DNA from 3 places in the Streptomyces sp. NBC_01429 genome. Region 1 is predicted to be linked to each of the others. Evidence: riboswitches for the same ligand, from Rfam matches in the RefSeq annotation. Region 1 holds a riboswitch; each other region holds the start of a gene.
The links. A riboswitch is a leader RNA that binds a small molecule or an ion and turns the genes downstream of it on or off. The one in region 1 is predicted to bind cobalamin.
Positions count from the first base shown of each region.

Region 2: it holds a riboswitch for cobalamin, as region 1 does, so the genes downstream of both, OG627_RS09710 (ABC transporter substrate-binding protein) here and OG627_RS34025 (FecCD family ABC transporter permease) in region 1, are expected to answer to the same signal.
Region 3: it holds a riboswitch for cobalamin, as region 1 does, so the genes downstream of both, metE (5-methyltetrahydropteroyltriglutamate--homocysteine S-methyltransferase) here and OG627_RS34025 (FecCD family ABC transporter permease) in region 1, are expected to answer to the same signal.

Region 1 is NZ_CP109599.1:7,820,632-7,830,697, reverse strand. It holds gene OG627_RS34045 (amidase) at 1-1,257, opposite strand, end outside; gene OG627_RS34040 (TetR/AcrR family transcriptional regulator) at 1,385-1,999, shown strand; gene OG627_RS34035 (ABC transporter substrate-binding protein) at 2,044-3,099, opposite strand; gene OG627_RS34030 (ABC transporter ATP-binding protein) at 3,116-3,901, opposite strand; gene OG627_RS34025 (FecCD family ABC transporter permease) at 3,901-4,989, opposite strand; cobalamin riboswitch at 5,114-5,289, opposite strand; gene OG627_RS34020 (TetR/AcrR family transcriptional regulator) at 5,305-5,967, shown strand; gene OG627_RS34015 (ATP-binding protein) at 5,995-8,685, opposite strand; gene OG627_RS34010 (hypothetical protein) at 8,880-9,893, opposite strand; gene OG627_RS34005 (TRAP transporter large permease subunit) at 9,935-10,066, opposite strand, start outside.
Region 2 is NZ_CP109599.1:2,341,220-2,351,285, forward strand. It holds gene OG627_RS09705 (FecCD family ABC transporter permease) at 1-620, opposite strand, end outside; gene OG627_RS09710 (ABC transporter substrate-binding protein) at 767-1,828, opposite strand; cobalamin riboswitch at 1,895-2,078, opposite strand; gene OG627_RS09715 (beta-ketoacyl-[acyl-carrier-protein] synthase family protein) at 2,345-3,610, shown strand; gene OG627_RS09720 (ketosynthase chain-length factor) at 3,607-4,824, shown strand; gene OG627_RS09725 (acyl carrier protein) at 4,931-5,191, shown strand; gene OG627_RS09730 (aromatase/cyclase) at 5,282-6,277, shown strand; gene OG627_RS09735 (response regulator transcription factor) at 6,485-7,099, shown strand; gene OG627_RS09740 (AfsR/SARP family transcriptional regulator) at 7,274-8,083, shown strand; gene OG627_RS09745 (4'-phosphopantetheinyl transferase family protein) at 8,011-8,793, opposite strand; gene OG627_RS09750 (hypothetical protein) at 8,801-9,619, opposite strand; gene OG627_RS09755 (nuclear transport factor 2 family protein) at 9,625-10,053, opposite strand.
Region 3 is NZ_CP109599.1:457,601-467,666, forward strand. It holds gene OG627_RS02085 (DeoR/GlpR family DNA-binding transcription regulator) at 1-128, shown strand, start outside; partial or broken gene OG627_RS02090 (pectate lyase family protein) at 349-1,449, shown strand; gene OG627_RS02095 (phosphatase PAP2 family protein) at 1,488-2,432, opposite strand; gene OG627_RS02100 (hypothetical protein) at 2,514-3,470, opposite strand; gene OG627_RS02105 (PadR family transcriptional regulator) at 3,467-3,808, opposite strand; gene OG627_RS02110 (MBL fold metallo-hydrolase) at 3,895-4,680, opposite strand; cobalamin riboswitch at 4,957-5,178, shown strand; gene metE (5-methyltetrahydropteroyltriglutamate--homocysteine S-methyltransferase) at 5,340-7,664, shown strand; gene folP (dihydropteroate synthase) at 7,824-8,693, shown strand; gene cobF (precorrin-6A synthase (deacetylating)) at 8,707-9,519, shown strand; gene OG627_RS02130 (zinc-binding dehydrogenase) at 9,744-10,066, shown strand, end outside.

The DNA of each region.
Region 1 (10,066 bases):
GAACGCCGCGGTGAACGGCGAGCGGTCGAAGAGGCGGTCGAGCCAGCCGAGACCATCCAGCGCCTCCGCGCCCTCGGCGTAGGTGCCCAAGGGCACGGGAAGCTCCGGCAAGGTCGGGGTGAGCAGCATGTCGTGAGCGTCGAAGTACCGTGCGAGGCTTCGAGCGACCCGGTTCCGGGTCGCGAGGGCGGCGACGAACTGGGCGCCACTGACCCGCTGCCCGTAGTGGTAGCTGGCAAGGATCACCGGCTCCAGGGTCGAGGAGTCGACGGGCCGGCCGAAGGCGGCGCCGAGTTCGTCGACCGAGGCCGTGAGATTCGCCGTCCACTGACGGGCGTTGGCCAGGACGAACTCCTCCCAGTCGACCCCGAGGTCGACCTCGACCTCCTCCACCTGGTGACCGAGGGATTCGAGCAGACGCACGGTGCGGGCGAGCGCGTCGGCCACCGGTGTGGTGGTGCGGCGTCCGCCCCAGGCGTGGGTGAGGACACCGATCCGCAGCGAGCCCGGGTGGCGGGTGACTTCCTCCGCGTACGGCCGGGACGGCTGCTGGGCGAAGTAGGGGTCACCCGGTTCCGGGCCGCGGATCTGGTCGAGCAGTGCCGCGCTGTCGCGCACTGTGCGGCTGACGCTGCCCTGCACGGCCAGGCCGTTGAAGATCTCGTCGACGTCGGGGCCCATGGAGACCCGGCCGCGCGTGGGCTTCAGCCCGAAGAGACCGTTATAGGCGGCGGGTATACGGATCGAGCCGGCGGCGTCGGTGGCGTGTGCGATCGGGACCACCCCGGCGGCGACGGCCGCGCCCGCGCCCCCGCTGGATCCGCCCGCGCTCCGCTCCAGGTCCCACGGGTTGCGGGTCGCGCCGTACAGCACTGGTTCCGTCGTGATGCTGTAGGCCATCTCCGGTGTCGCGGTACGCCCGAACGTCACGAGGCCGGCGCGGCGGAAGCGCCGCATCAGGGAGGAGTCGGCGCCGGCGACATTGCCGGCCGCGAGGCGGCTGCCCAGCTCCACCCGCCGCCCGGCCATGGCGACTCCGAGGTCCTTGATCAGGAAGGGGACCCCGGCCAGCGGTGTGCCGCCGGGGTGGGGCCCGTCGTCGGCCGGCCATGTCTCCACGATGGCGTTGATCTGCGGATTGACCGCCTGCGCGGCCTCGCGTGCGGCCGCTTCCAGTTCGGCGGGGGTCACCTCGCCCTGTGCCACCAGCTCGGCGAGCCCGACCGCGTCGAAGCGCACGTATTCGCTGACTTTCACTGTCACTCCCAACGCAAAGAACGGTACCGTTGAGTACCTAACGATACCCAACGGTATCGCATGGCACGGACTGGTACCGTAGAGGAAGCGAGGGGCCCCACCACCGACCGGACGTCACGGAGCAGTCATGGCATCGACCACCAGAAGGCCGAGCAGGGTGGCGAAGCTGCCGCCGCGTGAGCGCATCCTCGACGCGGCGGAGGAGCTCTTCCAGAGCGAGGGGATCCGTCGCGTGGGCGTCCAGGCGATCGCCGAGAAGGCCGAGACCACCAAAATGGCGATCTACCGGCACTTCGAAACCAAGGACGCTCTGGTGGCGGAGTGGCTGCGGATCGTCGCCGCCGACTATCAGGCGGCCTTCGACCGGGTCGAGGCCGCGTACCCGGGCCGGCCCAGGGAACAGATCCTGGCCATGGCCCGCTTCATCGCCGAGGGATTGCCGGCGATCTCACACCGGGGCTGCCCGTTCATCAACTCCCTCGCCGAGCTGCCCGACCGCTCCCATCCCGCGCGGCAGGTGATCGAGAACCACAAGGCCAAGCAGACCCGCAGACTGGTCGGCATGTGCGCCGAGGCCGGCCTGCCCGACCCCGAACAGGCCGCGGCCGAGATCACCTTCGTACTTGAAGGCGCGCAGGTCAGCACCCAGAACGGAAGCATCGATCAGGCAGGGGACCGTCTGATGAGAATCGTCGAGGGGATCGTGGATCAGCACCGCTCCCCCCGGGCGACCACCGGCTGACCGCCCGGCAGCCCCCGCGGCCACCTGTCCGAGGCCGCCGATGATCAGCTCTCCGGGCACCGCAACGCGCAGCCGTTCGAGTTCCTCAGGGCTGCCGCGAGTGACGCAACAGCCGCGGGATTACGCGGGCTTTCGACGAGATCCACGTAGTCGAGGACGACGATCCGGTCGTTCTTGATGGCCGAGACGTTGGCCAGCGGAGGATAGGACTTCAGGAACTTCCGCTTCTGGTCCGCGCTGGTGTCCCCGTAGTTGTTGATGACGATCACCTCGGGGTCACGCGCGACGACCGTCTCCCAGCCCACCGTCGTCCAGCTGTCCTTGAGGTCCTTCATGACGTGATCGCCGCCCGCCCTGGTGATGATGTCGTGCGGTCCGGCGTAGGCACCGGAGGTGAACGGCTTGTCCCGGCCGTCGTCGTACAGGAACACCCGCGGCCGGTCGGCTCCCTTCAGCGCACCCGCCTGTGCTTCGGCCACCTGCTTCCGGAACCGCGCGACGAGGGTTCCGGCGCGCTTCTCGACGTCGAATATCCTCCCCAGGTTCCGCAGATCGGTGTAGAGCGCTTCGAGCGGCGCCATCACACCCCGTGCCTTGCCCTGCCCGTTGCGGCACGACTCGCTCAGCAGGTACGAGTCGACGCCCACCTTCTCCAGCTCTGCCGGGGTGAATCCGTCGCCCTCGTTGAAGCCGTAGTTCCAGCCCGCGAAGACCAGATCGGCGCGGGCGTCGAGGACCAGTTCCTTGTTGATCCTGTCCTTGGACAGCCAGGTGGTCTTCTTGTAGCCGCCCTTCCAGGGGACAGACGTCAGATCGCCCTTGTTGTCGGGCATCACATAGCCCGCCATATGGTCTTCGAGCCCGAGAGCGAACATGATCTCGGTTATGCCGACGTCGTTGGTGACCACGCGCCGCGGGGCCTTGTCGTAGGTCTTCTTCTCACCGCAGTTCTCGACGGTCACCGGATAGTGGTCCCCGGCCGCGCTCGCGCTCTCTTTGTCGTTTCCGTCCCTCGGGGTGACCTCCGCGCCGCAGCCGCTGAGGACCACAGTGGCGGTGAGTGCGAGGCCGAGTGCGAGGGGACGTACCAGGTTGGGCATGGTGACGGGGGCTCCTTCAGGAGGGGGAACGGTCAGGGAGGAGACGGTCGAAGAGCAGTTGCACCACTCCGGTCTCCGGGTGCGGCACCCGGTGCGCGCGTACGCCGAAGACCTCGGCCAGCAGCTCGGCCGTGAGAACGTCGTGCGGCGCGCCGGACGCGACGATCCGGCCGTTGTCGATGACATGGAGGAGGTCGCAGTGGAGCGCGGCGAGGTTGAGGTCGTGCAGCGCGGTGAGCACGGTCAGCCCACTGCCGCGCACCAGAGCCAGCACCTCCAACTGCTGGGCGATGTCCAGGTGGTTGGTGGGCTCGTCGAGTACGAGCACCTGTGGCTGCTGGGCCATGGCGCGGGCGATCAGGACCCGCTGCTTCTCGCCGCCGGAGAGGGTCAGGAAGCCACGGTCGGCCAGATGACCGGCCCCTACCTCCGCGAGCGCCGCCTCACACGTCCGCCGGTCCTCCTCGGTCGCGCGTGCCACCGATCGCTGGTGCGGCATCCTCCCCATCGCCACGATCTCGGCGACGGTGAAATCGAACTCGTACGTCGCCTCCTGGGGAAGCGCGGCCAGCCGGCGGGCGCTTTCGCGCGGGCTCATGGCGTGCAGGTCCTCACCACCGATCCGGACGGTTCCGGCGGAGGGGCGCAGGGCCCGGTAGACGCAGCGCAACAGGGTCGACTTCCCGCTGCCGTTGGGCCCCACCAGGCCGACGAGCCGGCCGTCGCCGGCCCGCAGAGTGATGTCCTCCACCAGACGCGCACCGGCGATCTCGACCGTCAGCTCATCGATGTCGATCCGCATCACGCGCCCCCGAAGGTGTAGGAGCGGCGGCGCATCAGCAGGACGAAGCACGGCACGCCGATCATCGCGGTCAGCACCCCCACCGGCAGTTCGGCCGGCGCCAGTACCACGCGCGAGAGGATGTCCACCCAGATCAACAGGACGGCCCCCGCGAGCGGTGCGACGGCCAGCAGCCGGCGGTGATCAGCGCCGACCAGCATCCGTACGCCGTGCGGGACCATCAGGCCGACGAAGCCGATCGCGCCGCTCACCGCGACCAGCGCTCCCGTGACCGCGGCGGAGACCAGGAAGAGTTCCTTGCGCAGCCTTCCCGCGTCCACCCCCAGGGCGGCGGCGGTCTCGTCGCCCATCGCCAGGGCGTTGAGGCGACGCGCCGACCACCCGAGGTGGGCGAGGCCACCGAGCACGGCGCCCGCGGCGATCGGCACGGAGGACCATGTGGTGCCCCCGAGGCTGCCGAGCATCCACATCATCGCGGAGCGGGCGGCCTCGCCCCGCTCGGCGGCGAAGACCATGAACGTCGTGACGGCCGAGAAACCGTAGTACATCGCCGTGCCCGTCAGGACCAGTCTCAGCGGGGTCAGGCCGCGAGCGGTACGGGCGATCGCGTACACGAGCATCATCGCGAGCAGTGCGGAGAGGAAGGCCGCCGTGGACAGCGCCCAGACACCGAGCGCGCCGAAGGCTCCGAAGATGAGTACGGCGTTCGCGCCGACTGCCGCGCCGGAGGAGATGCCGAGGACGAACGGGTCGGCCAGGGCGTTGCGGACCATGGCCTGCACCGCGACGCCGACGGCCGAGAGACCGGCCCCGACGACAGCGGCGAGCACGGCTCGCGGAAAGCGCAGTTCCCAGACGATGGTGTACCCGGGGACTTCGTCGGGGGCGATGGCCCCTCCCGTCAGACCGGCCCACAGGTAGCGCGACACCGCTCCCCAGGAGAGCCCCGAGGCCCCGAGTCCGGCGCCGCAGACGAGGGAGAGCGGAAGCAGGACACCCAGGGTGATCAGCAACAGCGGCAGGGGCACACGCCGGGGAGGGGCGGGCCCGCCACCGGCGCGGGCCGTACGCGAGGGCGCGGCAGGTATGTGTTCGAGGGGCGTGACCACGGGCGGACCGCTTTCGCCTCGGGCCGTGCACCTGCGCGAACGAAGGAGCGGCCCGGACGCGGGAGCGCCCTGCGCAGCGCCTCTCGCAGTCCACGGCGAATTGACAGGAGCCATCACCACCGCGGGTAATCGGGCTTGCGAAGCCATGAGACGGCTCCGCCTACCGTTGCGGGTCAGCGCCGGAATTCGACCGGACTTCCCCCACGGGGCGTCTGCAGCTTAGCGGGTACGGGTTGTCGCCCCTCCGGGAGGAGGGGGACCTCCGCGCTAAACTTCACTATGTAAGGTGACAGCATGGAACACACCGGATCAGCCGCATCGGCCGCACGCGGACCGGCCCGCGCGCGCAACCGCCGCGGCGAGGGCGGCCGCCTGCGCGACGACATCGTCGCCGCCGCGGTGGAACTCCTCGACGAGGGCGGCGACGAACGCGCCATCACCCTGCGGTCGGTCGCCCGCAGGGTCGGGATCGCCGCGCCGTCGATCTACCCGCACTTCCCCGACCAGCCGGCCATCATGCTCGCCGTCGTGCGCCAGGAGTTCACCGCGCTGGAGAACAGCGTGCGCGCGGCGCTGGACAGGACCGACGACGACCCGCGGCGACGCCTGTACGCCGTGTGCCACGCCTATCTCGAATTCGCCCGGCTCCACCCCGAGCGCTACCGCACGATGTTCGGCGGGCTCTGGATGCCGGACCTGGGCGACAATTCCCTGACCAAGCAGGATCTGGCCACACTCGGCGACGAGACCATGCGGCTCCTCGCCGGCGTCCTCGGCGGCTGCGTCGACGCCGGCCAATCCACCAGCACCGACCCCTCCGCCGACACGGTCGCACTCTGGCTGGGCCTGCACGGACTCGCCCACCAGCGCACCCTGGCCCACGCGTTCCCCTGGCCGGAGGACATCGCCGACCGCATCATCACCGCGCTCGCCCACCTGAACACCAGCGACACCTGATCCCGTACCGCCCGGTGGCGACATCCGTCAGACGCCGAGGTCGGGCCGGTTCCTGAGCTGTCTGCGGGAGGTGATGCCGAGCTTGCGGAATATGTTGCGCAGATGGGCGTCTATGGTGCGCGGGCTGAGGAACAGCCGGGCGGCGACCTCGTTGGACGTCGCGCCGGTGGCGACCAGCCGGGCGATGTACACCTCCTGAGTGGTGAGTTGGTCGTAGGTGTGCCCGGACCGGCTGCGGGCTTTCTCGCCGGTGGCGCGCAGCTCGTCGGCGGCCCGGCGGGCGAACGCCTCGATCCCGGCCTCCGACAGCAGTTCGTGGGCGGTGCGCAGGTAGCGGCGGCAGTCGCGCCTGCGGCCTTCGCGCCGCAGCCACTCCCCGTACAGCAGATGGGCTCTGCCCCGGTAGGGAAGCAGGGGGCTCTTGTCCAGGAGGTCGACGGCTTCCCGGTAGTGGTCCTCGACGCCGGTCACCAGCCCTCGCGCGTACGCCGCGATCCCCAGGCCCGAGACGGTCCCGCCGGCTTCGGTGCGTTCGGTCAGGGATTCCAGGGCGGTGGCGGCGGCCGCGGGCTCGCCGCACCGGACGGCCGCCTCCACCAGCTCGGGCAGGGATATCCCGGTGAGGAAGAGGTCGCCGTGCGCGGTGGCCTGCCGGGCCGCGGCCAGTGCGGCCGGGTAGTCGGCCAAGCCGTTGTGCAGCACGGCCGCCGCCCAGTGGGTGTTGGCGATCAGTTGTCCCGGGCCGCGCGCGCCGGCCGCTGTGAGGACCGATGCGAACAGTTCCATCGCCTCCTCGCGGCGGCCGCGCATCGCGGCCAGTTGCAGCCGGTGGTACGTCACCGGGGGCCCGCCGATCGCGTCGGCGATCGCCGCCTCCTCGGTGATCGCCGCCATCGCCTGCCCGAGGTCACCGCTCAGCACGGCGCAGGACGTCTGCTGGGCGAGGCCGAGGCGCAGCACGAGCGGCGAACCCGACGCACGGCCCGTCTTCATCAGCGAGTCGACGACGGCCTCATGGGCGTGCGGGTCCCACAGTTCGCAGGCGAGCATGACGGCGAGCGCGGGCCGCCGAGTCCACAGGGGGCTGTCACCGCCGTCGAGTATGTTCCTCAGCAGGGGCGCGGCGGCCCGGTGCCCCTCCGTGCTCAGCAGCGTCAGCGCGTCCAGGACGTCCGGGGAGCGCGATTCCGGCGCCGCGGCCCGCGCGGCGGTCAGCACACTGTCCATCACACCGCTGGCCCGTCCGACGACCAGGCTCATTTCGAGCGCGTCCAGGAACCATTCGCGTGACTGGTCCGGGTCGGACACCGCGAGTCGCTGCGCGGCTCGCAGCATGAACATCGGTCCGTTGACATCGGTGTGCCGTACGAAGGCGATCCGGCCCCGCAGCAGATCCACCCTGGCGTGCTGGAGTTCGTCCAGTGCCGTGTTCTCGACCGTCGTCAGAAGTTCCGCCGCCGTGTCGGTGGTGCCCGCGTCGAGATGGGCCTCCACGGCCGCGAGTGTCCGTTCGGTCCGCCGGGCGGCGTCGAGCGACAGGGCCGCCGCGCGTTCGATGAAGGCCGCAGCGGCCACCACTCCCCCGCGCGACTGGGCGCGGGCCGCGGACCGCTCAAGCTCGGCGGCGACTTCGTCGTCGGGGCCGGTGCCGGCCTGGGCGCGGTGCCAGGCGCGCCGGTCCGGGTCCACGACCGGATCGGTGACCTCGCCCAGTACGCGATGAGCGGTACGGCGCTGAGCCGGCTCGGCGGCCCGGTAGACCGCGGAGCGGGCCAGGGGGTGGCAGAAGCGGACGCGCGTGGAGAAGTCGACGAGCCCGGTCTCGGTCGCCGCGGTGCTGGTCGTCGTCACGTCCATGTGCAGGCGCGTCGCGGCGGGCCACAGGAGACCCGGGTCGCCGGTGGGGTCCGCGCTCGCGATCGTCAGCAACAGCCGTGCGTCTGCGGGCAGATCGCGCAGCCTGGCCTGGAAACCTCGCTCGATCCGGGTCGGCACCGAGGACGTGTCCGGCGGCGCGAACCCACCGGCCCTGGGCAGTTCGAGCAGTGCCAGGGGGTTTCCGCGTGCCTCGGCCATGATGCGCTGCCGCACCTGGTCGTCGAGGGTCGCATGGCTCTTCGCCGCCAGCAGCGTCCGCGCGTCGGCGTCGCTCAGCCCGCCGACGGACAGGCCGGGCAGTTCGTCCAGTTCGCCCGGCTCGCCGTTCGGCCGGACCGCGAAGACCACGGCGACCGGTTCGGAGGAGACGCGCCGGGCGAGGAAGGCCAACGCCTTCGACGAAGCCGTATCCAGCCATTGGGCGTCATCGATCAGGCACAGCAGCGGGCGTTCGCGGGCCGCGGACGCCAGCAGTTCCAGGGTCGCCAGACCGATGCGGAACATGTCGGGGGCGCCCGTGGACAGGCCGAAGGCGACCTGGAGTGCCTCGCGGTGCTGGGCGGGCAGTTCGGGGAGATGTCCCAGCACCGGCGCGCAGAGCTGGTGCAGGGCGGCGAACGGCAGCTCCGTCTCGTACTCCGACCCGAACGACCGGACGATCCGGAACCCGGCGGCCGTCCGTCCGGCGTGGTCCAGCAGCGCGCTCTTGCCGATGCCCGCCTCACCCCGCAGGACCAGCACCCCGCCCCGGCCCGCACGGGCGGCGCCGGTCAGCGCGTCGACGCGCCGGATCTCGTCCTGTCTGCCGACGAGTGGACCGAAAGATTGAGCCAACGTCATTTCACACAGGTTAGGCGAGGTGCGTCGCCGTGCCTCTGGCGGCGTGTGAAGTCGTGGCGGTGATCCGTGCGGATCCCGGGGTTGTCCGCGGTGGGAGCGGCCTCGGGGTGGGCCCCGCCGGGTACGGGCGGGGCCCACGTCACCGGGCCGTCCGGCGTGGTGAGGGCGATGTGATGTCGTAACCCGCGGGACGGTCAGCCCCGGGCGACCGCGATGCTGCCCTGAAGGCGTTCACCGGACTCGTAGACCATGTAGGGCACGCCTCCCTCGGTGCCGAAGCTGGGTGCGGCGCTGCGGCCGTTGTCGGGGGCGCCGGCCGAGGAGTCGTAGAAGCGGCCGAGGTGGCGGCGGAGCGTGAAGTCCGCCCCGACCTCGGTGATCATGATGTCGCCGCCGCTCTCCTTGTCCTTGTTGTAGACGACGAAGGCGCTGCCGCCGCGGGTCAGCAGGTGCGGACCGCCGACGTTGACGGCGGAGACGTCGTTGTGGCTGACGAGGGCCTTCTGGTCGAAGGTCCAGTTCCGGCCGTCCGCCGACCAGCCCCAGTGGATGTCCCGGTGGTTGGTGGTGTTGTTCAGCATGAACAGCATCACGAAGTGGGCGTTCTTCGCGGGCAGTTCGTACGGGAAGACCCGGGCGTACGAGGTCTCGGTGGTGCCGGCGGGCAGCATGGACGTGGAGAGGACCGTCTTGTCGTAGGTGAAGGTGATGCCGTCCTTGGACCGGGCCAGCCGCGTCGTGGTGTTCTCGCCGTGGAAGTAGAGCCACATCTCCTTGGCGCTCTCGTTCCACATGACGTGCGGGGAGGAGACGTGGCTCACGGAGTAGTGCGGCTGCCAGACGTTGGCGACGACCGGGTTGTGCGGGTACTCGGTGAAGGGCCCCTCGATGTGGTCCCCGTAGGCCAGACAGATACCGCCGGGCGCGTCGTGCGGCGCGTAGTAGAGGTAGTAGCGGCCCAGCGGGGCGGACAGCCGCCCCGCGGTTCCCCGGATGCACGGGAAGATGATCTCGCCGGTGGGGTTGTACTTGAGCTGACTGGGCTTCAGAAGGGTCTTGACGTAACGGTAGTCGGGGAATCCGCCGGGAGCGGCGGCCGGGCTGTCGGCCAGGGCCGGGGAGGCCGCCGAGCCGACGGCGAGCGCCGCCGTGGTCATGGCGGCCGACTTGAGGAGGATGCGGCGGCTGGGCTGGTGCGGCTGGTGCATGGGATGCTCCGTCCCGTACATGGAGGTGACTGTGCCGGAGGTCAGAGGGCGGTGGCGGCGGTGACGCAGAAACCGCCCAGGGCGACGAACCAGACGTAGGGCAGGGTGCGCGCCATCACTTGCTGGGGGCCGACTCCCGCGTACTGCGCGCTCCACACCGTCTGGGTGCTGGT
Region 2 (10,066 bases), 5.5 Mb from region 1:
GAGCAGATCCACACATCGTTCCAGCCGGCGCCGCCGAGCGAGCCGAGCAGCCAGAACAGCACGCCGCGCGTGGTCTCCGCGTCGGCGGACGTCATGACGATGAAGGAGGTGAGCGCGGAGAACAGCTGCATGGCCGCGACCCCGGAGAGCACCACCCGGTCCGTCGTCCCGCCGAGCGTGTGGCTGAGCAGCAGCACCATCGCGAACGAGCAGAGCGCGCCCAGGAACGCGCCGCCGGACAGCGACAGGGCGCCGCCGCCCACCCCGAGGACGACGACGAGCACGGCGCCGGTGGAGGCGCCCGAGGAGACACCGAGCACGAACGGGTCGGCGAGCGGATTGCGCAGCAGCGCCTGCATGACCGCCCCGCACACCGCGAGTCCGGCGCCGCACACGGCCGCGAGCAGCGTGCGCGGCAGCCGCAGGTTCCATACGATTCCGTCGCGGATCGGGGTGAGCCGCGACTCGCCCCAGCCGAGGTGAGCGGCCACGACCGACCAGACGTCGCCGACCCGGATCTGCGCCGGGCCGATGGTGATCGCGACGGCGACGGAGGCCACCAGCGCGGCGAGCCCGCCGGCGCACAGGAGCAGCACGCGCGGGCTCCCCGGACCCCACAGGGCGCGCGGCCCGCGGGAGGCGCGTGCGGCGGAGGTCGGTGCGGCGTGCTCCGGTGCGGCGGACTGCGGCGCACCGGGATCCGCGGCCGCTTCCCCCGCCGGATCTCTCGCCGAGTCCCGCTCCGGATCCCGCTCCCGCTGGATCGTCACTTCGCGGGCGCGTACGAGCGCAGCGCAGCGGCGACCTTCTCGACGCCTTCGACCGTGCGGATGGTCGGGTTCATCGCCTGGCCGCTGAGCAGCACGTACCGCTTGTTCCTGACCGCGTCCATCTCCTTGGTGACCGGATTGGACTCCAGGAACTCGATCTTCTTGGCGGCGGTCTCGGCGGACTGCGACTTGCGCGTGAGGTCGCCGATCACCAGGAAGTCGGGGTCGCGGTCGGCCACCGTCTCCCAGTTGATCTGGGGCCACTCGTCCTGGGTGTCGTCGAAGACGTTCTTCGCGCCGACGGCGTTGGTGATGATGCCGGGGGCGCCGCAGCAGCCGCCCATGTACGGGGAGTCGGAGTTGGCGAACCAGTACAGCAGCGTGACCTTCTCGGTCTTCGCCGCGTCCAGCCCCGCCGTCGCCTTCGCCATCCGGGCCTCAAGCGCGGCGACGACCTTCTCGCCGCGCTCCTCGACCCCGAAGACCTCGGCCAGGTCCCGTACCTCGCCGTAGACGCTCTCCATGGCCAGCGGGGTGGAGCGGGCGCCGTCCGTGCCCACGGTCTTGTCGTTCTTGGTGCAGTCGGCGGGCGAGATGTACGTGGGCACGCCCAGCTTCTCGAACTGCGCCCGGGTGGCCACGCCCCCCTTGCCCAGCGTCGACTGGAAGGAGGAGGCGACGAAGTCGGGCTCGGCGTCGAGGACCTTCTCGAAGGAGGGGTTGTTGTCCGCGAGCCGGGGGACCTCGGCGTTGGCCTTCTCCAGCCCCTTCAGCAGCGGGTCGGTCCAGGTCGCGGTCCCGGCCATGCGGTCCGCCAGACCGAGGGAGAGCATGATCTCCGTCGTCCCCTGGTTGAGCGAGACGGCGCGGCGGGGCGGGGCGTCGATCCGTACCCGCTGTCCGCAGTTCTCGACGGTACGGGGATATCCGGCGGCCTCGTCCTCGGCCGTCTTCGCGTCCTGTGCCGTACCGCCTCCCCCGCAGGCCGTCAGGGACAGGGCTCCGGCGAGGAGCAGGGTCGTCAGTGCGGCGGGACGGAGCGGGCGCGCGATCGGCACGGTGGTTCCTCTGCGTTCGAGGGCCCATGCGCGGAGCCCGTTCGTACGGTGCTCCCCCGCCGCCTGAAAGGACGGGGGCGGCCAGCAGGTCTTCGGACTCGGGATCTCCCGGACGTGACGCCTTCCCGGACGGTCGCCGCCCAGTGGCCGATGCCACGCCCGTCACCCTCACCGCTGCGCGTCAGCTCCGGATTTCCACCGGATTCCCTGACCCACGTACATGGGTTCGACTGGCCTCGGCAAGCTATCACAGCCGGAAATCGCCCCTGTCGGCCGTGTTTCCACAGGTGGGCCCCGGTCACCGGCCGCGCTCCCTCGCGCCACCATCCGGCGTCGAGCCGCGCTCAAGTCGCCACCAGCAGCCTTGCACCCGACAGGCTCTGAGGCGAAAGGACGCACAGCGATGTTCCGCATGAACCGAGACAGGACCGGCGCCGGGCGCTGCCGGTCCACGGGGCCGGGCCCCGCCCACGGCCCCGCCCAAGGCCCCGCCCACGACCGCGCGGGAGGCCCGCGTTGAGCAGGCGCGTAGTGATCACCGGTATCGGCGTACGCGCCCCCGGAGGCGCCGGGACGAAGGAGTTCTGGAGCCTGCTGACCGACGGCCGTACCGCCACCCGCGCCATCTCGTTCTTCGACGCCTCGCCCTTCCGGTCCCGGATCGCGGGCGAGGTCGACTTCGACGCGGCGGCGGAGGGGCTCAGCCCCCGGGAGATCCGCCGGATGGACCGCGCCACCCAGTTCGCCGTCGCCTGCACCCGGGAGGCGATCGCCGACAGCGGTCTGGAGCTGGACTCCCTGGACCCGCACCGGATCGGGGTGAGCCTGGGCAGCGCGGTCGCCTCGGCGACCAGTCTGGAGAACGAGTACCTGGTCATGTCGGACGCGGGCCGGGAGTGGCTGGTGGATCCCGGCTATCTCTCGCCGCACATGTTCGACTACCTCAGCCCCGGGGTGATGCCCGCCGAGGTGGCCTGGGCCGCCGGTGCGGAGGGCCCGGTGGCGATGGTCTCCGACGGCTGCACCTCCGGCCTCGACTCCGTCGGCTACGCGGTGCAGCTGATCCGGGAGGGCACCGTCGACACCGTCGTCGCCGGCGCCGCCGACACCCCGATCTCCCCCATCGTGGTCGCCTGCTTCGACGCCATCAAGGCCACCACCCCCCGCAACGACGACCCGGAACACGCCTCCCGGCCGTTCGACGGCTCGCGCAACGGCTTCGTGCTCGCGGAGGGCGCGGCCATGTTCGTGCTGGAGGAGTACGGGGCGGCCCGCGCGCGCGGCGCGCACATCTACGCCGAGGTCGGCGGCTACGCCACCCGGTGCAACGCGTACCACATGACCGGTCTGAAGAAGGACGGCCGCGAGATGGCCGAGGCGATCCGGGTGGCGCTCGACGAGTCCCGCCTGGACCGCGGCGCCATCGACTACATCAACGCGCACGGCTCGGGCACCAAGCAGAACGACCGGCACGAGACCGCCGCCTACAAGCGCAGCCTGGGCGAGCGGGCCCGTGAGGTGCCCATCAGCTCCATCAAGTCGATGGTGGGGCACTCGCTCGGCGCCATCGGCTCGATCGAGATCGCGGCCTCGCTGCTGGCCATCGACGCCAATGTCGTACCGCCCACGGCGAATCTGCGCACGGCCGACCCGGAGTGCGACCTGGACTACGTACCGCTGACCGCGCGCGAGCAGCGGGTGGACACCGTCCTGACGGTGGGCAGCGGCTTCGGCGGTTTCCAGAGCGCGATGGTGCTGCACGATCCGGAGGTGGCGCGATGAGTACGGTGATCACCGGGCTCGCCGTGGCAGCCCCGAACGGGCTGGGCACGGACGCCTACTGGAAGGCCGTGCTGGCCGGGCAGAGCGGGATCGGCGAGCTGGCCCGCTTCGACGCCTCGGGCTACCCGTCCCGGCTGGCCGGGCAGATCCTGGACTTCGAGGCCGGCGAGCTGCTACCCAGCCGGCTGCTGCCGCAGACCGACGTCTCGACCCGGTACGCGCTGGTCGCGGCCGACTGGGCGCTGGCGGACGCCGGGATCGGCCCCGAGACCCTGCCGGACTACGAGATGGGCGTGGTCACCTCCAGCGCGCAGGGCGGCTTCGAGTTCACCCACCGGGAGTTCCACAAGCTCTGGAGCCAGGGCCCCGAATTCGTCAGCGTCTACGAGTCGTTCGCCTGGTTCTACGCCGTCAACACCGGCCAGATCTCCATCCGCAACGGCATGCGCGGACCCGGCGCCGCGCTCGTCGCCGAGCAGGCGGGCGGGCTCGACGCGGTCGGCCACGCCCGGCGCACCGTGCGGCGCGGCACGTCGATGGTGCTCAGCGGCGGGGTGGACTCGGCGTTCGACCCGTGGGGCTGGTCGGCCCAGCTGTCCGGCGGGCTGGTCAGCACCGTCGACGACCCGGCCCGCGCCTATCTGCCGTTCGACACGGCGGCGTCGGGCCATGTGCCGGGCGAGGGCGGCGCGATCGTCATCCTGGAGGACGGCGCCCGGGCGCGCGAGCGCGGTGCGCCGCAGGTGTACGGGGAGGTCGTCGGCTACGCGGCGACATTCGACCCCAGGCCCGGCTCCGGCCGTCCGCCGGGGCTGCGCCGCGCCGCCGAACTTGCCCTGGCCGACGCGGGGTTGCGGCCCTCCGACATCGACGTGGTGTTCGCAGACGGGGCCGGGACACCGGAACTCGACCGGGCCGAGGCCGAGGCGATCCGCGAGATCTTCGGGCCGCACGGCGTGCCGGTCACCGCGCCCAAGGCGCTCACCGGCCGGCTCTCCGCGGGCGGCGGCCCGGTCGACCTGGTCACCGCGCTGCTCTCGATCCGGGACCAGGTGATCCCGGCGACCGGCCACAGCGCCGACGTACCGCCGGAGTACGGCATCGACCTCGTCCGGGGCGAGCCGCGCGGCCGGCCGGTCACGGCCGCGCTGGTCCTGGCGCGCGGTCGCTGGGGCTTCAACTCGGCGGTGGTCGTCACCGGTCCCGAGCAGTGACCGCCCCGCCCCGGCCTCGGTCACCTCAACTTCAACCACCTCAACTTCAACCACTTCCACCACTTCAACGACCTCATCACCTCACAGAAAAGAGCGGGGAACTCTCATGGCGACCATGGACCTCGACGACCTCCGCCGCATCCTGGTGGCCTGCGCGGGCCAGGACGACGGCATCGACCTCACCGGCGACATCCTGGACACCCCTCTTGAGGAGCTGGGTTACGACTCGCTGGCGCTGATGGAGAGCGCGGCCCGGATCAAGCAGGAGTTCGGCGTCGACCTGACGGACGACGACGTGGCCGAGGTCGGCACACCCCGCGCCCTGCTGAGCCTGGTCAACGACACCGCCGTGGCGACGGCCGGCTGACCCGCCGGGCCGTGCGCACCACCACTCAGGGTGAGGGGGCAGGGCCCCTCACCCTCCCTGTTCCGCAAGCGTGTTGAGGAGAACCGCCCCATGACAGCGACCACCCGGCCCGCCGGCACGGCCCGGCCGACGACACACCGCACCGAGCACACCCGTATCGTCTCCGCGCCCGCCCAGGTGCTCTACGACCTGGTGGCCGACGCCACCCGCTGGCCCGCGATCTTCGGCCCGAGCGTTCATCTCGTCCATCTGGAACGCGGCGGGCGCGGCGAGCGCTTCGAGATCTGGGCCCTGGTCAACGGCGAGGTGGCCAACTGGGTCTCCCGGCGGGTCCTGGACCCCGAGCGCCGGTATGTGAGCTTCCGTCAGGAACGCAGCCACCCTCCGGTCGCCGCCATGGGCGGCGGCTGGCTCTTCCGTGAACTGCCGGGCGGGCGTACCGAGGTGGTGCTCCGGCACCGCTTCGCCGCGACCGACGACGACCCGGCGACCGTGGAGGGGCTCCTGCGCGGCCTGGACCGCAACAGCGCCGAGGAGCTGGCCGCGCTGGCCCGGGTGGCCGAGCTGGGCCACCCGGTGGAGGACGTGGTGTTCTCGTTCACCGACCGGGTGCCGCTGGAGGGGCCGGCCGAGGCGGCGTACGACTTCGTGAACCGCGCCGATCTGTGGGCGGAGCGGCTGCCGCACGTGGCCGGGGTCGAGCTGACCGAGACCGTGCCCGGCGTCCAGGAGCTGCGGATGGACACGGTGACGGCCGACGGGTCGGCCCACTCGACGCGTTCGGTGCGGGTGTGCCGGGCGCCGGAGTGGATCGCGTACAAGCAACTGGCCATGCCCCGGCTGCTGTCGGGCCACAGCGGTCTGTGGACCTTCACCGAGGGTCCCGACGGTCCGGTGGCGTCGGCCACGCACACCGTCGTGCTGAATCCGGCGGCGGTGGCGGAGGTGCTGGGCGAGGGCAGCACGCTCGCCGACGCCAGGAACCACATCCGCGACGCGCTGGGGCGCAACAGCCTCGCCACCATGAGTCACGCCGCGTCGCACGCGGCGTCCCGCGCGGCGGATCGCGCGGCGGATCGCGCCTGACACCGCGCCGAACACGCCTGACACGGAAGGGAATCCACCGGCCGGATCCCGCCCGTTCTCACGTTCGGTAAAAACTGGGCGCGAGTTTCAGCAAAGAGCGACACGGAGGGCAAACCGACTCGGTCGCCGAACCTCTCCTCCGTACTATCGGCCCCTGGGGGGCTGAATCACGATCCAGCCCCCCGGTCGACAGGGGGAAGGCAATCGATGATACGAGTCATGCTGGCCGAGGACATGCACATGATCCGGGGCGCGCTGGTGGCCCTGCTGGAGTTGGAGGACGACATCACGGTCGTCGCCGAACTGGACCGCGGCGACACCATCGTGCGTACCGCGCTGGAGCACCGCCCCGATGTCGCGATCGTCGACATCGACCTGCCGGGTCTCGACGGGCTCACGGCGGCGGCCGAGTTACGCGAGCGGCTGCCGCAGTGCCGCACGCTGGTGCTCACCAGTCTGGGCGGCAGCGGCACCGTACGCCGGGTGCTCGACACCCAGGTCGCCGGGTTCCTCCTCAAGGACGCCCCGCCCGCCGAACTGGCCCAGGCGGTAAGGAAGATCGCGGCCGGTCAGCGGGTGATCGCCCCGGAGCTGGCGCTGGCCGCCTGGGACAGCGAGCACTCCCCGCTGACCCGCCGCGAGACGGACGTGCTGCGGCTGGCCGCCGAGGGCGCCGGGGCGCAGGAGATCGCCGCGCACTTCCATCTCTCCGTGGGCACCGTACGGAACTATCTGTCGGCGGCCGTCACCAAACTGCACGCACGCAACCGGATGGACGCGGTCCGGATCGCCCGGGACGTCGGCTGGCTCCAGCGGTACTGAGCGGCCGGGCCCCGAGAGCCGTGAAGATCTCACGCCCGGAATCATGCGTCACACACGATGGGGACTTCATACCCAGGTCGCTGACGGCCTAACTATGCCCACGGCACGACCGGTGTCAGGCTCGGGTCGACGCCGGGGAACCGCTCCCGGCTCCTCATGGGGGAGGACCGACCGATGTTGGACATCAACGTACTTGGGCAACTGGCCGTCAGTGAACGGGGGGTCTCGATCGTACCCAGCGCGGGCAAACCGCGTCAGGTGCTCGGACTGCTCGCTTTACGGGCCGGCCGGCCCGTCCCGGTGCCGACGCTGATGGAGGAGCTGTGGGGGGACGGCATCCCGCGCAGCGCGGCGACCACCCTCCAGACGTACGTCCTCCAGCTGCGCCGCAGGATCGGCGCGGCGCTGGGACCGGACTCCGGCACGGCGGCCAAGGACATCCTGGCCACCCGCTTCAACGGCTACCAGCTGGCGGGACCGGTGAACTCGCTCGACGTGCGGGAGTTCCACCGGTCGGCGGAACAGGGCTACGCGGCCATGGAGTTGGGGGACTTCAGGTCGGCCTCGGTGCATCTTCAGCGCGCGCTGCGGCTGTGGAACGGACCGGCGCTGACGGACGTACCGGCCGGCCGGGTCCTGAAGACCGAGCTGGTCGGTCTCGAAGAGGCCCGGATGCGGGCGCTGGGCCAGCGCGTCGAGGCCGATCTGCGGCGCGGCCGGCACACCGCGCTCGTCCCTGAGCTGCGGACCCTGACCGCCCAGCATCCGATGGACGAGAACCTCTGCGCGCAGCTGATGACCAGCCTCTACCGGTCGGGCGGGACCTCGCGGGCCCTCGCGGCGTTCCACCGGCTGCGCCGGACGCTCATCGACGAGCTGGGGATCGAGCCGTCGCCGCGCCTCCAGCGGCTCTACCAGGCCGTGTTGTCGAACTCGCTGGACCTCGAACTGCCCGAGGAGGAGACCAGGCGGCTCGTCGGCTGACCCGCAGCCGTCGCCACCACATGGCCGGACGGCAGGACGCGGCTGGTGAAGCGCCACTCGTCCTGCGGCGCGGGAGCGCCGTCGGCCCGCAGCAGCAGCGGCGGGCCGCCGTCCGGCGGCAGGGCGAAGCCGAAGGAGGCGAACGAGAGCCGGAGTCCCGTGCCCAGGGCCTTGGTGTAGGACTCCTTCAGCGTCCACAGCCGCAGCAGCGCCAGATCGCGCCGGTGCGCGGGCAGCCGGTCCAGGGCCGCGCGTTCGTGGGGTGTGCAGGCGCGCAGTTCCAGGCCGGTGCCGTGGACGGCGCGGGTGGCGGGCTCGGCGTCGGTACCGACGGCGCCGCGCAGATTCAGGGCCACGGCGACCAGCCCGCGGGTATGGCTCAGGCTCACCTCGATGTCGCCCCAGCCGCGCAGGTACGGGCGTCCGCCGGGGGTACGGGCCAGCTCCAGGTCGGCCGGGCGGACGTCCAGCGCGGTGGCGGCGGCGTGTTTCAGCAGCAGCCGGGAGACGGCGAACCGCCGCTGCCGTACGGCGTGTCCGGCCAGGGCCCGGTGGCGCGCGCCGTCCCGGCCGAGGAGACGCTCCAGCTCGGCCGCGCCGGTCTCCCAGCCCTCGGCGGGCGAGTGGACCAGTACGGCGCCCCGCGCGCGGAGGGCCGAACGCACCGGCTGCCAGGGCCCGTCGGGTCCGGTGACGCGGACGGCACGCATCGCGCCGTCACCGGCCCAGCCGGGCGGCGACCCGGCCGAGCGCGCCGAGCAGCGGCTCGGGTCCGGCGCACCCGGACAGCACACGCGGGGGCAGCTCCGGGAGGAGCGGGGACAGGGACCGGACAGGGACCGGTTCCGACGCGTCGCGCAGGAGGCAGGCGGCGGCGCCGAGCAGCGCGTGGCGTTCGGCCGCGGCCCGTACGCGCGGATCACCCGGCGTCAACGCGGCGCATTCTGCGCGTACTTCGGCGAGTTCCCCGGAGAGGTCCCGCAGCAGCTCCCCCAGCGGGCCGTGCGCCGGGCCGTGCCCGGCGCCCGGCACGGCGAGCGCCGGCCGGTGCGCGCGCAGAACATCGAGCGGTACGGGCCCGGGGGCCGGGAGCGCGGCCAGCACGGCGAGGTGGCGGCGGTACTCCCCGTACGGCCCGTCGGCGCGGTGCAGCGCCGGGCCGAGGACCGTCGCCAGGCACCGGGCGCTGTCCAGCGGCAGCCGGGGCACGAGCCGGTCCGCCACCCAGGGGGCCGCGCCCCGGGCGGCGGCGCGCAGCAGGGCCAGGTCGAGAACGACCGCGCCGAGCGCCGCCCCGGTGGCGGGCGCGGTGAGCGGCCGGACCCCGGCCCGGCCGGAGCGGGCAGCGACCAGCACGGAGCGCAGCGCGCCGGCGAGCGCGTCGATACCGGTCGCGACGGCATCGGTCGGGAGGACGTGGGGCGGGACGGCACCGGTCGGGAGGACGTGGGTCGGGGCGGCACCGGCAGTGACGGCATCGGCGGTGACGGCCTCGCTCGCGGTCGTGCCGCGCGCGGGGCTTCCGGCGTACGGCACCGGACTCAGCGCTGTTCGTCGTAGGTGACGACCCGTGAGCGCATGAGGATCTCGCCCTCCTGCTCCACCAGCACGTCGTGCAGCAGGCAGTGCGGCCAGATCTCCGGGCGCTCGCCGGGCCGGATCCGCACGATCATCGCGTAGACGGTGGAGTCGATGGCGCCGTCCGGACGGGGGTCGAGAACGATCTGGTTGAACCAGTGGCGCCTGCGGACCGGATCGCCCGCGTACTTCGTGTTGAACGAGCGCAGTTCGGCGACGATCCCGGGCCGGGTGACGGCGGGCGGCACGGTGGGCGTGTGCTGGAAACTGCCGTCCTCGGTGAAGGTCCCGGCGTACTCCTCGAACCGGCCCGTGTCGAGCGCCTGCATCTGCCGCGCGTAGAAGTGCTGCACCTGTGTGTACAGCTCGGTCATGGCGTATGTGCTGGTCATCCGGGCCTCCGGG
Region 3 (10,066 bases), 7.4 Mb from region 1:
CCGCCCTGACCGCGTTCGACACCGTGATCACCGACGACGCGCTCACCCCGACCGTCCAAGAGGCGCTGCTCGCCGGGGGCGTCGAGCTGAAAGTGGCCCGCACCGAGGGCGAGCGGGAACGGGCCTGAGAGGGAGCGCCAAGGCGCGAGGCGCTCGGGGAGCCGCCGCCTGAACGGTGCCAGGCGGCCCGTTCCGGAGGCGTCCAGAGCCTTGCCGACCCGGCGGGAGGCGCCCTATCCTCCGATTAGAAAGCGCTTTCCACTCTCGATGCCCCATGACGTGTCATGGTCATGACAGTCTCACGTCAGAGGTGTCGCACTCGGTTCGAAACGGTTGAGGAGAGACGATATGAGCAGACGAGTCGCACCACGATTCCGCGCGGCGCTGGTCACGGTGGCCCTCGCGGCCACGTCCGGTGCGGCGGTGTCGGTACCCCCGGCGTCGGCCGCGGTCGGCGGTGTCACCGGCTACGCGACCCAGAACGGGGGGACCACCGGCGGGGCCGGCGGGCAGACCGTACGGGCCACCACAGGGACCGCGATCCATCAGGCCCTGTGCGGCCGGGCCAGCAGCAGCACCCCGATCACCATCGAGGTCGAGGGGACCATCAACCACGGCAACACCAGCAAGGTGTCGGGCGGGAGCTGCAACACGGCCGCCGGTCTGATCGAGCTCAAGGAGATCAGCAACGTCACGATCTTAGGCGTCGGCAGCGGTGCCGTCTTCGATCAACTGGGCATCCACATCAGGGAGTCCAGCAACATCATCATCCAGAACGTGACCGTGCGGAACGTCAAGAAGTCCGGCTCGCCCACCTCCAACGGGGGTGACGCCATCGGCATGGAGCGGAACGTCCGCAACATCTGGGTCGATCACACCACCCTGGAGGCGTCGGGCGGCGAGTCGGAGGGGTTCGACGGCCTCTTCGACATGAAGGACAACACCCAGTACGTGACGCTGTCCTACAGCGTCCTGCGCAACTCCGGCCGCGGCGGGCTCGTCGGCTCCAGTGAGAGCGAGCTGTCGAACAGCTTCATCACGTACCACCACAACCGGTACGAGAACATCGACTCCCGCACGCCCTTGCTGCGGGGCGGCGTCGCCCACATGTACAACAACCACTACGTGAAGCTCAACAAGTCCGGCATCAACTCCCGGGCCGGGGCCCGGGCCAAGGTGGACAACAACTACTTCGAGGACTCCAAGGACGTCCTGGGCACCTTCTACACCGACACGGTCGGTTACTGGCAGGTCGGCGGCAACACGTTCGACAACGTCACCTGGTCCAGCCCCACCAGCGAGAACAAGCCCGCCGGGCCCGACCCACAGTCCAACACCACCGTCAGCATCCCGTACTCCTACAGCCTCGACGGGACGGCCTGCGTACCGAGCATCGTGAACCGGACCGCGGGCGCGGGCAAGGGGCTTCAGGTGTCGGACGGTACCTGCTAGAGCACCAGGCAGCGTTCGTTCTGCGACTGGGATGGTCAGCCCGGTGCGGGGTCCGTGCGGCGTGCGGTGTGCGCGGGCCCCCGCGCCGTGGTGAACCAGAACAGGGCCGCGCACAGGAAGGCCGCCGCCGCGAAGACCAGCGATTGGGGGACGGAGTCGTGCCGCGCACCGGCGACGAGCGCGCCGGCCGCCGACACCGCCAGGGAGACCGCAGGCAGCGCACAAGGGCGCCGCGTGACGACCGATGCGTCGCCCGATGCGTCGCCCGGTGCGTCGCCCGGTCCGTCGCCCGGTGGCAGCAGCCGGGCCGCGAGGCCGTAGCAGGCGCAGGCCAGCAGTGTGGAACCCAGTACGTCGCTCGGGCGATGGTGGTAGGTGGCCAGGACGGCGCCGGCGGTGACGGCGAGCCACAGCATCCCGGCCGCCGTGGCGTAGGGGCGGACGCGGGGAGAAGCGACGAGGACGGCGCCGAGGGCCAGCGCGGCGGGGATGGCCGCGTGTCCGCTGGGGAAGCTCGACTCGATGAGTGACTCCCTCGCACCCACCAGATCGGGGCGGGGCAGGATCATCCTGGCGACTTCCTTGCCGCCCATCGTGCCCACGACGATCCCGATCGCCGCGCACCCTCGCCACCAGCACCTGCGCACCAGAGTGACGGCGACGATGACCGCGACGCCCACGAGCAGGGTGGACATCGCGGTGTGCTCCAGCGGCGGCATGGCCGATGAACCGTAGGCCGCCCCCGACCAGCCGTAGATCCACGCCGGTTTGGCGCCGTACCCGCCGAACAGGGCGTTCTCCGCCCGCTGCCCGAACGGGGTACGGACAGCGATCAGGTAGACCGCCAGGAACCCCAGGAGGCACAGCGGAGCCGAGACGCGTAGCCGTGGCCTCCGCGCGGGACCGGGTTCGGACGTGGTGCCGTGGACCTGGCCGGGGCCCGGGTGCGTGGACAGGTTGGAGGGATCTCGCCGAGTCATCGCGTTCTCTGTCTTCGTGGGGGCAGCGGCTTGGTGGGGGGCGGCGCGGTCACGCGCCGCTCCGTGCGGGGGGGGCTGTTGCTACCGGAGGAGGGCCCGGCTCTGCCGACGCTGGGCGGCGATCGCCAGGACCGGGAGCGGGGCGATCAGGAGGAGAAGGACGACCAGGTCCGGCAGGGAGTTCACGAACCCGTTCGGCCGGATGACGATCGCCTGTGTGCGGATGAACGCGAACACCGCGACGGGGATCAGCCACCGGTAGTCGCCGGTGGCGGCCGTCGCCACCCACGCCGCGATCAGCGCGACGACTTCGACGGCGAACAGGCCGCGCTGGAAGGCCGGACTGATGGAGATGACGTGCAGGCCCCCGGCCACGATCATGGCGAGCACGACGGGGACCAGCCAGCGGTACGAGTGGCGCCGCAGCCGGCCGGGACGGCAGACCGCCAGCACCGCGCACGCGGCGCACAACGTGCCCGACAGCACCAGGTCACGGGCCGTGATCGGGGCGCCCAGACCGTAGTAGCCCAGGCCCGCCTTGCCCTCGTCGCCGAAGAGCGTACCGCTGTTGAACGTGGCACCGGCGTAGATCATCACTGCCGCGACCGGCAGGGCGATCCACGGCCTGCCGCGCAGCAGGGCGATCAGGCAGACCAGCGGAAGCAGCCCGTAGGGCAGGAGCCGGGTCCCCGTGGGGCCTTCCGCCCACGGGTACCACCCGGAGAAGTGGAAGGCGATGGCGTGCCGGCCGGGATCGATGCGCAGTGCCCAGTGCCACACGTCCTGTAGGTACGGCACCAGCGCCAGCGCGGCGAGGACGAGAGCGGTCAGATGGACGCCGTCCAGCCACCACGGCCGGGCCGTGTCGTCGGCGACGGCACGGGCACGGACCTGCACCCCGGACCGCGCCAAGGCGACGAACTCCCGCGGCGGGGGCCAGGAGCGGCCGGGATACGCCTCGGCCAGGCAGGCCAGCAGCTCCTCTCCGTGCCGGGAACGGTAGGGCGCGGGGTAGGCCGCGAGCAGCAGACGGTTCATGCCGGCGCCGCTCCGACATCCCGCGCGCGTCCGATGACGACGGCCGCCGCCTGCCGCATCCGCTGCGCCTCCCGGCCGAGTACCGCGGTGCCGTCCTCGGTGAGCCGGTAGTAGCGCCGCGCCCGCCCGGCCACGATCTCCTCATGGTCGGCGGCCACCAGCCCGGCCCGCTCCATCCGGTCCAGCGCGCCGTAGAGGGTGCCGACAGCGATCCGGAGCCGCCCGTCGGTGGCCTGCTCGGCGGCTTTGATGATGCCGTAACCGTGCAACGGCCCGTCCATGAGCGCGGCGAGGATGAAGTACTGCGGTTCCGTCAAGGACGGGTTCCGTCGTGTCATGCGTCGAGCATATATCGACCGCCGATATATATCCCACGACCCCGGGTGATCACCCCGGCAGCGTCTCCATCGCCCGGGCGGACCGGCTAATTCCCGGCGCTCGCCCTCGCGTACATCTCCGGGTCATGGGCGCAGATGATCGCCAGATCGGGCTCCGCGCGTCGCTGGAGTTCGGCGAGACGGGCGTGGTTGTCACGCACTCTGCCCAGGTCGAAGGCGATGAAGGATTCCATGGCCCGCAGGGCGACGGGGATGCGGGAGCGGCCGTCGACCGTCGCGGAGTGGTAGAAGGCGTCACCGGCGTGCAGCAGCCAGCGGGGGCCGGTGTCGACCGCGACGCACGCGTGTCCACGGGTGTGGCCGGGCAGCGAGACGAGGACGATCCCGGGAGCGATGGAGTCGAGTTCCCTGGCCGCAGCGAATCCTCGCCATTTCTCCCCGTCGGGGCTGTGTTCGACGATCCTCGGGCCGTGCGCCCACTGCGCCGAGCTGTAGCGCATGCGTTCTCGCCGGGACGGCGCGATCATGGACCCGAGCGCCTCGGCGGCGGTGACATGTATGCGCGCGCGGGGGAAGTCGGAGAGCCCTCCTATGTGGTCGGCGTCGAAGTGCGTGACGACGATGTGCCGGACGTCGTCCCGGCTGAAGCCGAGCCGTTCCACCTGACGGGCGGCGGTCTCCTCCACGCGGAGCACCGGCCGGATCACGTGCCGCGAAGCCCCCAGGCGCCGCTTGGGGTCGGCGATGTCCTCCAGGCCGAAGCCGGAGTCGACGAGGACCAGGCCGTTGTCGGTTTCGAGCAGAAGGACGTGGCACACCAGGTGGGCGGTGGGCAGCAGCATGGTGCCGCAGTTGAGGTGGTGAACCTTCACGGACGGGTGTCCTTTCGCCGTACCTCTGGGGGGAGTTGGACCCACAGCCCCGGTCCGGCCTGCCCCGGTCCGGAACGTGAACACGATCGCGTCGGTCACCCTACGGTGACCCCGCCGCGAACCGGAACGCGGAGTCGCCCGGGCGTGAACGCGGCGGGCCCCGGGTCCGAACACGGAGCCCCCCGGAACTCCGGGGCGTCACCATACCGTCACTTCGCGTGACCCGGGTCGCGTCCCGGGATGCGGGCAGGAGTGTGCGCCCGCCTCTTCTCGCTCTAAGGTGGACGTGCAGCTGGTTCGCCCCGTCCGCCAGGCGGGGTGTCGTAAGAGGGAACCCGGTGGGAATCCGGGACTGCCCCGCAGCGGTGAGTGGGAACGACCGCCGTCATACAAGCACTGGATCCGACCGGGTCCGGGAAGCGACGGCCAGTAGGTGTCTCGTGATCCACACGAGACGGGCCCGCGAGTCCGAAGACCTGCCCGTTGCCCGCACGCGACCGATCGCGCGCGGACATCCCGGTGACCTCGTGGGCGGGTCGGCGTACATATCGAGCGGCACGCGCGACGGCACAGCGTCGTGGGCCGCCCGGTCGGTCGTCCCTTCGCGTCCTCGGTCCCGTCCCCGGGATACCAGGACACATCTCGCGAAGGAGAGTTCCGTGACAGCGAAGCCCGCAGCCGCGGCAGCACGAGCCACCGTGTACGGCTACCCCCGCCAGGGTCGGAACCGTGAGCTGAAGAAGGCCATCGAGGGCTACTGGAAGGGCCGGGTCGGCGCCGACGCCCTCCGGGAGACCGCGGCGGACCTCCGCCGTTCGAACTGGCGGCAGCTGGCCGACGCCGGAATCCATGAAGTGCCGTCCGGTGATTTCTCGTACTACGACCATGTCCTGGACACCAGCGTCATGGTCGGCGCTGTCCCCGAGCGGCACCGCGCGGCGGTCGAGGCCGACGCGCTGGACGGCTACTTCGCGATGGCCCGGGGTACCCAGGACATCGCCCCGCTGGAAATGACGAAGTGGTTCGACACGAACTACCACTACCTGGTGCCCGAGCTGGGCCCCGACACCGTCTTCACCGCCGACTCCGCCAAGCAGGTCGCCGAGTTCACGGAAGCCCTCGCGCTCGGCCACACCGCCCGCCCGGTCCTCGTCGGCCCCGTCACCTACCTGCTGCTGGCCAAGCCCGCCCCGGGCGTCGCGGCCGACTTCGAGCCGCTGACCCTGCTGGACCGGCTGCTGCCGGTGTACGCGGAGGTGCTCGCCGATCTGCGGGCGGCCGGCGCCGAGTGGGTCCAGCTCGACGAACCCGCGCTGGTCCAGGACCGTACCCCGGCCGAACTGAACGCGACCGCCCGCGCCTACCGCGACCTGGGCGCGGCCACCGACCGGCCGAAGCTGCTGGTCGCCTCGTACTTCGGGCGGCTCGGCGAGGCGCTGACCGTACTGGCCAAGGCCCCGGTCGAAGGACTGGCCCTCGACTTCACCGAATCGGGCGCCGCCAACCTCGAAGACCTCGCGGCGGCCGGCGGACTGCCCGGCAAGCGGCTGGTCGCGGGCGTCGTCAACGGACGCAACATCTGGATCAACGACTACGAGAAGTCCCTCGCCACTCTCGGCACGCTGCTCGGCCTCGCCGACCGCGTGGACGTCTCCACGTCCTGCTCGCTCCTGCACGTACCGCTGGACGCCTCCGCCGAACGCGACATCGACCCGCGGATCGCCCGGTGGCTCGCCTTCGCCCGGCAGAAGACGCACGAGATCGCCGTCCTGGCGCGCGGTCTCGGCCAGGGCACCGGCACCATCCAGGCCGAACTCGCGGCGAACCGCGCCGACCTGGTCTCCCGGGCCGGGTCCGCGCTGACCCACGATCCCGGGGTACGTGCCCGTACCGCCGCCATCACCGACGCGGACGGCCGGCGGTCGCAGCCGTACGCCGAACGGACCGCCGCCCAGCGCGCGCACCTCGGCCTCCCGCCGCTGCCGACGACGACCATCGGTTCGTTCCCGCAGACCACCGAACTGCGCACGGCACGGGCCGACCTGCGGGCCGGGCGGATCGATGTCGCCGGGTACGAGGAGCGGATCAAGGACGAGATCCGGGAGGTGCTCTCCTTCCAGGAGAAGGCCGGGATCGACGTCCTGGTCCACGGCGAGCCCGAACGCAACGACATGGTGCAGTACTTCGCCGAACAGCTCACCGGCTACCTCGCCACCCGGCACGGCTGGGTCCAGTCCTACGGCACCCGCTACGTCCGGCCCCCGGTGCTGGCCGGGGACATCTCCCGCCCCGAGCCGATGACGGTGCGCTGGACGACCTACGCGCAGTCGCTGACCGAGCGCCCCGTCAAGGGCATGCTGACCGGCCCCGTCACCATGCTCGCCTGGTCCTTCGTCCGCGACGACCAGCCGCTCGGCGACACCGCGCGCCAGGTCGCGCTCGCCCTGCGCGACGAGGTCGACGACCTGGAGGCGGCCGGCACCTCGGTCATCCAGGTCGACGAACCGGCCCTGCGCGAAACACTGCCGCTGCGCGCCGCCGACCACGCCGCCTACCTGGCCTGGGCGACCGAGTCGTTCCGGCTGACCACCGGTGGCGTACGGCCGGACACCCAGATCCACACGCACATGTGCTACGCGGAGTTCGGGGACATCGTCCAGGCCATCGACGACCTCGACGCCGACGTCATCAGCCTGGAGGCGGCCCGCTCCCACATGCAGGTCGCCCGCGAACTGGCCGAGCACGGCTACCCGCGCGAGGCCGGGCCCGGTGTCTACGACATCCACTCCCCGCGCGTCCCGAGCGCCGAGGAGGCCGCGGCCCTCCTGCGCAAGGGACTGGAGGCCATCCCCGCCGAGCGGCTGTGGGTCAATCCGGACTGCGGTCTGAAGACCCGCGGCTGGCCCGAGACGCGGGCCTCCCTGGAGAACCTCGTCACCGCCGCCCGTGAAATCCGGGCCGAGCTGGCGACCGAGAACTCCTGATCCCGGTGGGCACGTCGGCCGGACAGCTCGCCGTGTCCGGCCGACGTGCCCCGAGCGGCATCGGACCAACGGCCCGCCGCGGTCGGATCGGGAGTCGGAGTCGTCAGTCGTCAGTCGTCAGTCGTCAGTCGTCAGTCGGACAAGGGGAATGCGGTGCACATGACCGGTCAGCAGGGACGAGGCTCGGTGGAGGGACTGCCGGTCTGGGACCGCTGCGCGGTCATGGGCGTGGTCAACGTGACTCCGGACTCCTTCTCGGACGGCGGCCGCTGCTTCGACGCGGCGGCCGCGATCGAGCACGGTCTGGACCTCGTGGCCGAGGGAGCCGATCTGGTCGACGTCGGCGGCGAGTCGACACGTCCGGGCGCGACCCGGGTCGACGAGGACGAGGAGCTGCGGCGCGTCCTTCCCGTCGTACGGGGCCTGGCGGCCGAGGGCGTCGTCGTCTCCGTCGACACCATGCGCGCCGCCGTCGCCGCACGGGCGGTCGCGGCGGGCGCGGTCCTCGTCAACGACGTCAGCGGCGGACTCGCCGACCCCGCCATGGTCCCCGTCGTGGCGGCCGCCGGTATCCCCTTCGTGGTCATGCACTGGCGCGGCTTCAGCCATGGGACGAACGGCCGCGCGGTGTACGCGGACGTGGTGGGCGAGGTCGTGGCGGAGCTTCGCTCCCGTATCGACGCCGTGGTGGGCGCGGGGATCGCGCCGGAGAGACTCGTGGTCGACCCCGGTCTCGGTTTCGCCAAACGGGCCGAGCACGACCTGCGCCTGATGAGCAGCATGAGTGAACTGCGTTGCCTGGGACGCCCCGTGCTGATCGCGGCCTCCCGGAAGAGGTTCCTCGGCCACCTTCTGACCGAGGACCGGAACACCCCGCCCCCGGCCCGTGAGCGGGACGCCGCCACCGCAGCCGTCTCGGCGATAGCCGCGTACCGGGGAGCCTGGGCCGTACGCGTCCATGAGGTCCGGGCGACGGCGGACGCGGTACGGGTCGCACGGGCCTGTGAGGGACCGGCAGGACGAACATGAGGAGACCAGCACCATGACCACCCGGCTACGCCACCTGCTGGTCATCGGCATCGGCGCCGGTGACCCCGACCATGTGACGCTGGCCGCCGTGAAGGCCATGCGCAGGGCCGATGTCTTCTTCGTACTCGGCAAGGGCAGGGAGAAGTCCGACCTGACGCGGTTGCGGCGGGACATCCTCGACGAGCACGTGCCCGGTCCGTACCGCGTCGTCGAGGCCGAGGATCCCTGGCGCGACCGTGCGCAGGGCGAACGGGCCGGATACACCGCCGCGGTGCACGACTGGCGCCGCCGGCGCGCCGACGTCTGCGAACGGCTGATCCGCGAGGAGCTGGCTCCGGGACAGTGCGGGGCGTTCCTGGTGTGGGGCGACCCCTCGCTGTACGACAGCACGCTCGGCATCCTCGAAGACATCGGGGCCCGCGGCGGGGTGGCGTTCGACCACGAGGTGATCCCCGGCATCAGCAGTGTCTCCGCGCTGGCCGCGCGGCACCGTATCGGCCTCAACCGGGTCGGCCGGCCCGTCCACATCACCCCGGGACGGCGGCTCGCCGAGAGCCTTCCGAACGACGACGGCGACATCGTCGTCATGCTCGACGCACACGAGACGTTCCGCCACTTCACCGGCGCGGACACCTGGATCTACTGGGGCGCCTACATCGGGACCCCGGACGAGATCCTGATCTCCGGGCCGCTGGACGACGTCGCCGAACGGATCGGGCGGGCGCGCGCCGAAGCGCGCGCCCGGCACGGCTGGATCATGGACACCTATCTGCTGCGGATCCATCCGGACGCGCCGGAGACAGGGGCGGGGGCGGGGGAGGAGTGAAGCGGACCGTACCGGCACGGGCAGGGTGCCGCGCGGTGGTGTCAGCCCCGGGCGAGTGGTTCGGCGCCGCCGGTTGACCGCGTCGAGGGCCGGGTTGACGGCGTGGGCATCACTGGGCGTCCAGTTGCTCCATGGTGCGCGGGCCGATGCGGCAGGGGCCCCCAGCTTCTCGGCCGCCGCCAAGCACGACGCCCGCCGAGCACGGAGAGAAAGACTGAATCGCAATGAAGGCATGGCAGTTCACCGAGGTCGGAAAGCCCCTCAGCCACAACGAGATCCCGGAGCCCGAGGCGGGTCCCGGCGAGATCGTCATCGAGGTGAGGGCTGCGGGCCTGTGTCACAGTGACGTCGGTTTCCTGGACGGCACCCTGACCGCCCTCCTCCCGTTCCGTCCGATCACCCTGGGTCACGAGATCGCGGGCGTCGTCGCGGCCACCGGCCCCGGCGTCACGCGCTTCGCCGTCGGCGACCGGGTCGCGGTACCGGCGGCGATCGAGGGTCCCGGCACCTCGTCGAACGGCGGCTTCCAGCCGAAGGTCGCCGTACG